Regions from separate parts of the Streptomyces sp. XD-27 genome, predicted to be linked through region 1. Evidence: riboswitches for the same ligand, from Rfam matches in the RefSeq annotation. Region 1 holds a riboswitch; the other holds the start of a gene.
The links. Region 1 has a riboswitch for S-adenosylmethionine ahead of thrC (threonine synthase). Riboswitches for the same ligand answer to the same signal wherever they lie in the genome.

Region 1 (3,398 bases):
AGACGTTGACGAAGCGGCGCAGCCTGCCCTGGTCGTCCAGGACGCGGGCGGCGATGCCCGGGTGGCTCTCCTCCAGCGACGCGATGACCTCGGCCAGGTTCGCGCCCTCGGCGGTCACCTCGGCCTGCCCTCCGGTGTACGTGCGGAGGATGGTGGGGATGCGGACGTTGACACTCATGCGGGGCACCTTCGGTGAGAACGGGTTGGCGGCGGACTTCGGGCCGGGCGGACGTCAGGCCAGGCCGGCGGCGCGGAACGCGTCCAGGCTCGGGCGGATCGTCGCCGTCGGGCCGGTGGTCGGGGCCACGGCGTCCAGCGTCTTGAGGCCGTCGCCGGTGTTCAGGACCACGGTGGTCAGCGCCGGGTCGAGCTGACCGGTCTCGATGAGCTTGCGCGTCACGCCGACGGTCACCCCGCCCGCGGTCTCCGCGAAGATGCCCTCCGTGCGGGCCAGCAGCTTGATGGCGTCGACGATCTGCTCGTCGGTCACGTCCTCCACCGCGCCGCCGGTACGGCGCGCGATGTCCAGCACGTACGGGCCGTCCGCCGGGTTGCCGATGGCCAGCGACTTGGCGATCGTGGCGGGCTTGACCGGCCGTACGACGTCATGGCCGTCCTTGAAGGCGCGCGAGACCGGGGAGCAGCCCTCGGCCTGGGCGCCGAAGATCTTGTACGGCTTGTCGGCGACCAGCCCGAGCTGGATCAGCTCCTTGAGGCCCTTGTCGATCTTGGTGAGCTGGGAGCCGGAGGCGATCGGGATGACGATCTGGTCGGGCAGCTCCCAGCCGAGCTGCTCGCAGATCTCGTAGGCCAGGGTCTTGGAGCCCTCGCCGTAGTACGGGCGCAGGTTGACGTTGACGAAGCCCCAGCCCTCGCCGAGCGGGTCGCCGATCAGCTCCGAGCAGAAGCGGTTCACGTCGTCGTACGTGCCCTCGATGCCGACCAGGTCACCGCCGTAGACGGCGGCCATGACGACCTTGCCCGCCTCCAGGTCGTGCGGGATGAACACGCAGGAGCGGAACCCGGCGCGGGCGGCGGCGGCGCCGACGGCGCCGGCCAGGTTGCCGGTGGAGGAGCAGGACAGGGTGGTGAAGCCGAAGGCGCGGGCGGCCTCGACGGCGATGGCCACGACCCGGTCCTTGAAGGAGTGGGTCGGGTTGCCGGAGTCGTCCTTGATGTGCAGGGCTCCGGTGATGCCGAGCTCGCGGGCGAGGTTGTCGGCCTTGACCAGCTTGGTGAAGCCGGGGTTCAGGTTCGGCTTGTCCGCGACGTCCGCGGGGACCGGCAGCAGCGGGGCGTACCGCCAGATGCTGTTCGGCCCGGCCTCGATCCGCTTCCGCAGGTCTTCCGCTTGACTGGGCCCGCCGCTCGGCAGGTCGTAGGCGACTTCGAGCGGCCCGAAACACACCTCGCAGGCGAAGATCGGCCCGAGCGCGAAGCGCTCTCCGCACTCGCGGCAGGACAGGGCGACGGCGGGGCCGAGCGAGACAGGGGTGGCGGTCGAGGCGGTGGAGGTTTCGACGGATTGCACAGCCATGGAGGCGAGGCCCTTTCTCCTCATCTTCCTCGGGGCGAGTTTCGCCACGAGACGGAATTGGCACCTTCCCTAGCCGGGAGCCTCGCCACGGATGTGCGAGACCGGCTGGAGGGTTGCCGGGGCTTCAACGGGCCGTATCCCTCTGCCCCTCTGGATGAGCGGTATGGCGCTGGGTTGACCCAGGCGTTTGTCGGCGGACCGACCCCGGCATGCGAGGGCCGTCCACGTTGTTCAAGACTGTAACCGAAGCCTCGGACGCTTGAGATGGTCGTCCGAAGCGCGAGATGGATCAACGAGGCAGCCGGGCCCGCGGCAGCAGGGCCGGACAGGACAGGGAGTCGTTCACGTGCTGGAAGAGGTGGAGCGCTGGCTGGCCCGGCGGTCCTGGACCGCGGCCGACCGACCGCTCGACCAGCTCCTGGCCGCCAAACGCGCCGGCGGCGGCACGGTCAGCGTCGTGCTGCCCGCGCTCAACGAGGAGGCGACGGTCGGCGCGATCGTCCGCGCCATCCGCGGCGAGCTGATGTCCGAGGCGGTGCCGCTGGTCGACGAGCTGGTCGTGGTCGACTCCGGCTCCACCGACCGTACGTCGCAGGTCGCGGCGGCCGCCGGGGCGCGGGTGATCCACCGGGACGCGATACTCCCCCGGATACCGGCACTGCCCGGCAAGGGCGAGGTGCTGTGGCGGGGGCTGTTCGCCACCGAGGGCGACATCGTCTGCTTCATCGACGCCGACCTCAAGGACTTCTCGGCGGACTTCGTCTCGGGGATCGTCGGCCCGCTGCTCACGGAGCCGGACGTGGACTTCGTCAAGGCGATGTACGAGCGCCCCCTGACGCTGTCCGACGGGAGCGCCGCGCCCGACGGGACCGTGGCGCCCGACGGGAGCGCGGCGTCCGACGGGACCGCATCCGGTCGGACGGCGCCCGGCCAGGGCGGCAGGGTCACCGAGCTCGTGGCCCGGCCGCTGCTGAATCTGCACTGGCCGCAGCTGGCGGGCTTCGTCCAGCCGCTCGGCGGGGAGTACGCGGCCCGCCGCTCCCTCCTGGAGCGGCTGCCCTTCCCGGTCGGGTACGGGGTCGAGCTGGGCCTCCTGGTCGACGCGCTGCACACGGTGGGGCTGGACGCGCTGGCCCAGGTGGACGTGGGCGTCCGCAAGCACCGCCACCAGGACAGCCAGGCCCTGGGCCGGATGGCGGCGGCGATCTACCGCACGGCGCAACTGCGCCTGACCCGCGGCCACATGGCGCGCGGGCCCCTGATGCGGGCGCGGCTGACGCAGTTCGACCGGGGGGAGGGCGGATTCGTGCCGCGTACGTCGGCGGTGGACACGGAGGAGCGGCCGCCGATGCGCGACATCCCGGAGTACGCGAGCCGCCGCGCGGCGTAGCCGGTCCCCTCGCCGGGGCGGGGTTCGCCGGCATGGCTCCCGCCTGCCCCCGGGGGTCCTGTCCGCCGGCCCGTCGTCCGTTCGCCGGGGCGGCCGCGGCCGGAGCGCTCGGTCGGGATACCGCCGGCGGGGGCAAGAGATCCGGCTCACGTTTGCGCGCGACAGCGTAGGGCTAGGCTCGCGACATGGCCCCCGACCGCTCAGGCGCCCAGGTCCTCGTCGCGTCCAACCGCGGCCCGGTCTCCTACGCTCCTCGCGAGGACGGTTCGCTCGCCGCCCGGCGCGGCGGTGGTGGGCTGGTCTCCGGGCTCAGCGCCATCGGCCCCGACGCCGATGCCGTATGGGTCTGCGCGGCCCTCGGCGACGGCGACCGGCAGGCCGTACGGCAGGCGCACGGCGGGCATCTGGACCCCGCCGACACCGGCGGCCGGCGGGTGCGGATGCTGGACATCGCGCCCGACGTCTTCGCGG
Region 2 (3,398 bases), 1.6 Mb from region 1:
GGGTCTGCAGCGGCGCGACCGCGACAAGGTGCTGCACGGTCGCGAGACCGGCATCATCAAGCGGCTGCCGCACGGCGAGTTCATCGAGGTGCACGAGCCGCTCCCGCAGGACCAGCTGCACACGCTGACCTCGCACGAGCAGCCGCAGCCGCTCGAACTCGGCCCGGAGGTCGACGAGAACGGCGTGCGCCGCAAGGTGACGCGCGGCCAGAAGCTCCGGGTGAAGCTCTCCAAGGGCTTCTACGGCGACGGCACGCAGATCCCCAAGGCCACTCCGGAGGAGTACGAGGAGATCACCAGCGGCCACGGCCACCACTGAGCCGCGCCTGCGCTGACGCCACGTCCGAGGGCCTCGGCCCCGCCCCTTCCCGGGGGCGGGCCGGGGCCCTCGGCCATGTCCCGTCCGCGGCCGTGTCCAGTCATCGGGCACGGCGACGGCATCGGGCCGATCCGCCGCTAGGCTGACGCCGGGGCCCCGAGACGGCCCCGTGCCCATCGTCGGACCCAGGAGCGGACCATGAACGTTGTGACCCCAGTCGGAGGCGACAACCGCGCGACGGCCCGCACCTGGCCCGGCGTACTGAAGTCGCTGCTCGCCGGTGCCGACCTGAGCGCCGACGACACCGCCTGGGCCATGGACCGCATCATGCGCGGGGAGGCGACCGACGCCCAGATCGCCGGGTTCCTGGTCGCGCTGCGGGCCAAGGGCGAGACCGTCGCCGAGGTGACCGGACTCGTGCGCGCGATGTACGCCCACGCGAACGCGATCGAGGTGCCCGGCCGTACCGTCGACATCGTCGGGACCGGCGGCGACCTCGCCAAGACCGTCAACATCTCCACCATGTCCGCGCTGGTCGTCGCCGGCACGGGCGCGAAGGTCGTCAAGCACGGCAACCGCGCCGCCTCGTCGGCCAGCGGCGCCTCGGACGTGCTGGAGAAGCTCGGGGTCAATCTGGAGCTGACCCCGCGGCGGGTGGTCGAGGTCGTCGAGGAGGCCGGCATCACCTTCTGCTTCGCGGTCAAGTTCCACCCGGCGCTGCGTCACGTCGCCCCGGCCCGCCGCGAGCTGGGCATCCCCACCACCTTCAACGTCCTCGGCCCGCTGACCAATCCGGCGCGGGTGAAGGCTCAGGCGACGGGCGTGGCGGACGCCCGGATGGCGCCCATCGTCGCCGGGGTGCTCGCCGAGCGCGGCTCCTCCGCGCTGGTCTTCCGCGGCGACGACGGGCTGGACGAGCTGACCACCACCGCGACCTCGCAGGTGTGGGTCGTCCGGGACGGCACCGTCACGCAGACGTCGTTCGACCCGCGCGACGTCGGGATCGACCTGGTGCCGGTGGAGGCGCTGCGCGGCGCCGACGCCTCGTACAACGCGGATGTCGCCCGGCGGCTGCTGGCCGGTGAGACCGGGCCGGTACGGGACGCGGTGCTGCTCAACTCCGCCGCCGCGCTGGTCGCCCTGGAACCGGGCGGCGGGACGCTCGAGGAGCAGATCGTGGCGGGCATGGCGAAGGCCGCGGAGGCCATCGACTCGGGGGCGGCCCAGCGGGCCCTGGAGCGCTGGGTCGAGGCCACCAACGCGTAGCCGTGACGGGGGTCCACCTGGACCCCCGTTCCGCCATGCGGACGGCGACTTGCGCGCCGTTGATCAGCTGGCATACTGCTCCGCAGGTCACGAGTGACAGCGACTACGGCCCCGGCCCGCTGTCCGGCAACCCTCCGTCCGTGGCGGGGTGCCCCGGGTGATGACCAGGCCGCAGGCAGCGAGGTCTGCGGCAAGCGCGGACCCCTGCGGAACCCTGGGGTCCTGGTCCTCAAGGGAGCAGTCTCGTGAGCAAGCGAATGCGTTAGGGCCGATCGGCCCGTTCTCCGCGCACCACCTTTTCTCTTTTCCTCCCGCCGTCGCGTCTGCCGCGTCGCGCGGTGAGTTTCGCCTGCGTATCCACGGGAGTTCGCCATGTCCGTCCCCACCCTTGCCGCCGACCCGTCGGTTTGTGCCCCGCTGCCCGTCCTCGGGCGAGATGTCCTCGTGCCGCTCGTGACCGGCGGGGAGGTCACGTACGCCGCCCTCGACTACGCGGCCAGCGCCCCGGCGCTCCAGCGGGTCTGGGACGACGTCGCCGCCTACGCCCCGTACTACGGCAGCGTTCACCGCGGCGCGGGCTATCTCTCGCAGCTGTCCACCGACCTGTTCGAGAACAGCCGCGGGGACGTCGCCGCGTTCCTCGGCTGCCGTCCCGACGACCAGGTCGTCTTCACCCGCTCCACCACCGACTCCCTCAACCTGCTCGCCGCCGTCCTGCCCGCCGGCACCCGGGTCTTCGTCTTCGAGACCGAGCACCACGCCTCGCTGCTGCCCTGGGAGCGCCGGGACGACGTCGAGGTGACCTACCTGGCCGCGCCCCGGTCGCACCGGGAGGCGGTCGAGACCCTGGAGCGGGCGCTCGCGGCACGGGAGCCCCACGGCCCGGCGCTGGTGTGCGTCACCGGCGCGTCCAACGTCACCGGGGAGCTGTGGCCGGTACGGGAGCTGACCGCCGCCGCCCACGCACACGGCGCCCGCATCGTCCTGGACGCCGCCCAACTGGCCCCGCACCACCCGGTCGACGTCGCGGAGTGGGACGTGGACTGGGTGGCCTTCTCCGGGCACAAGCTGTACGCGCCGTTCGGCTCCGGGGTACTGGCCGGGCGCGCCGACTGGCTGCGGGACGCGGAGCCGTACCTGGCGGGCGGCGGCGCGAGCCGTACGGTGGCGCGCCGCGGCGACGGCGGTGTCGACGTCGAGTGGCACACCACGGCCGCCCGGCACGAGGCCGGCTCGCCGAACGTCATCGGGGTCTACGCCATCGCCTCCGCCTGCAAGGCGCTGACCGAGGCCGGGTTCGACGCCCTGGTGGCGCGCGAGCGGCAGCTGATCGAGGCGGTCCGGCGCGGGCTGGCTCAGGTGCCCGAGGTGCGCGTGCTGTCGCTGTTCGGCGACGACGCCCCCCGGGTGGGCGTCCTCTCCTTCGTCGTGGAGGGCTGGAACAGCTCGCACTTCGCGGCGGCGCTCTCCGCCGAGTACGGCATCGGCGTACGCGACGGCCTCTTCTGCGCCCACCCGCTGGTACGGACCCTGCTGGGCGGCGAGCCGCAGGACCCGGGGGAGTGCGGCGCCCCGGAGGCGGCCCCCGGCGAGAAGTCGCTCAACGCGATCCGGGTCAGCTTCGGCGCGGGGACCCCGGACGAGCACGTGGAGCGGTTCGTGGGGGCGGTGAAGGAACTGGTCCGCGACGGCGCGAAGTGGAGCTACCGCACGGAGGACGGCCGCTGCGTGCCGGACCGAGGCTGAGGGCCGCCGGGGGTGCTCGCGGAGTACCCCCGCAACGGGCTACGCGTCCAGGCCGATCGCGAACGCC

Region 2: another riboswitch for S-adenosylmethionine. It lies ahead of Q3Y56_RS08110 (aminotransferase class V-fold PLP-dependent enzyme); the one in region 1 lies ahead of thrC (threonine synthase).

What each region holds. Positions count from the first base shown of each region.
Region 1 covers NZ_CP130713.1:3,541,129-3,544,526, forward strand. Annotated here, with positions in the region: gene Q3Y56_RS15030 (MoaD/ThiS family protein) at 1-178, opposite strand, end outside; gene thrC (threonine synthase) at 233-1,537, opposite strand; SAM riboswitch class I at 1,555-1,698, opposite strand; gene Q3Y56_RS15040 (glucosyl-3-phosphoglycerate synthase) at 1,884-2,927, shown strand; gene Q3Y56_RS15045 (trehalose-6-phosphate synthase) at 3,113-3,398, shown strand, end outside.
Region 2 covers NZ_CP130713.1:1,902,850-1,906,247, reverse strand. Annotated here, with positions in the region: gene Q3Y56_RS08120 (cytochrome bc complex cytochrome b subunit) at 1-319, shown strand, start outside; gene trpD (anthranilate phosphoribosyltransferase) at 518-1,585, shown strand; SAM riboswitch class IV at 1,671-1,788, shown strand; gene Q3Y56_RS08110 (aminotransferase class V-fold PLP-dependent enzyme) at 1,958-3,331, shown strand; gene Q3Y56_RS08105 (Lrp/AsnC family transcriptional regulator) at 3,371-3,398, opposite strand, start outside.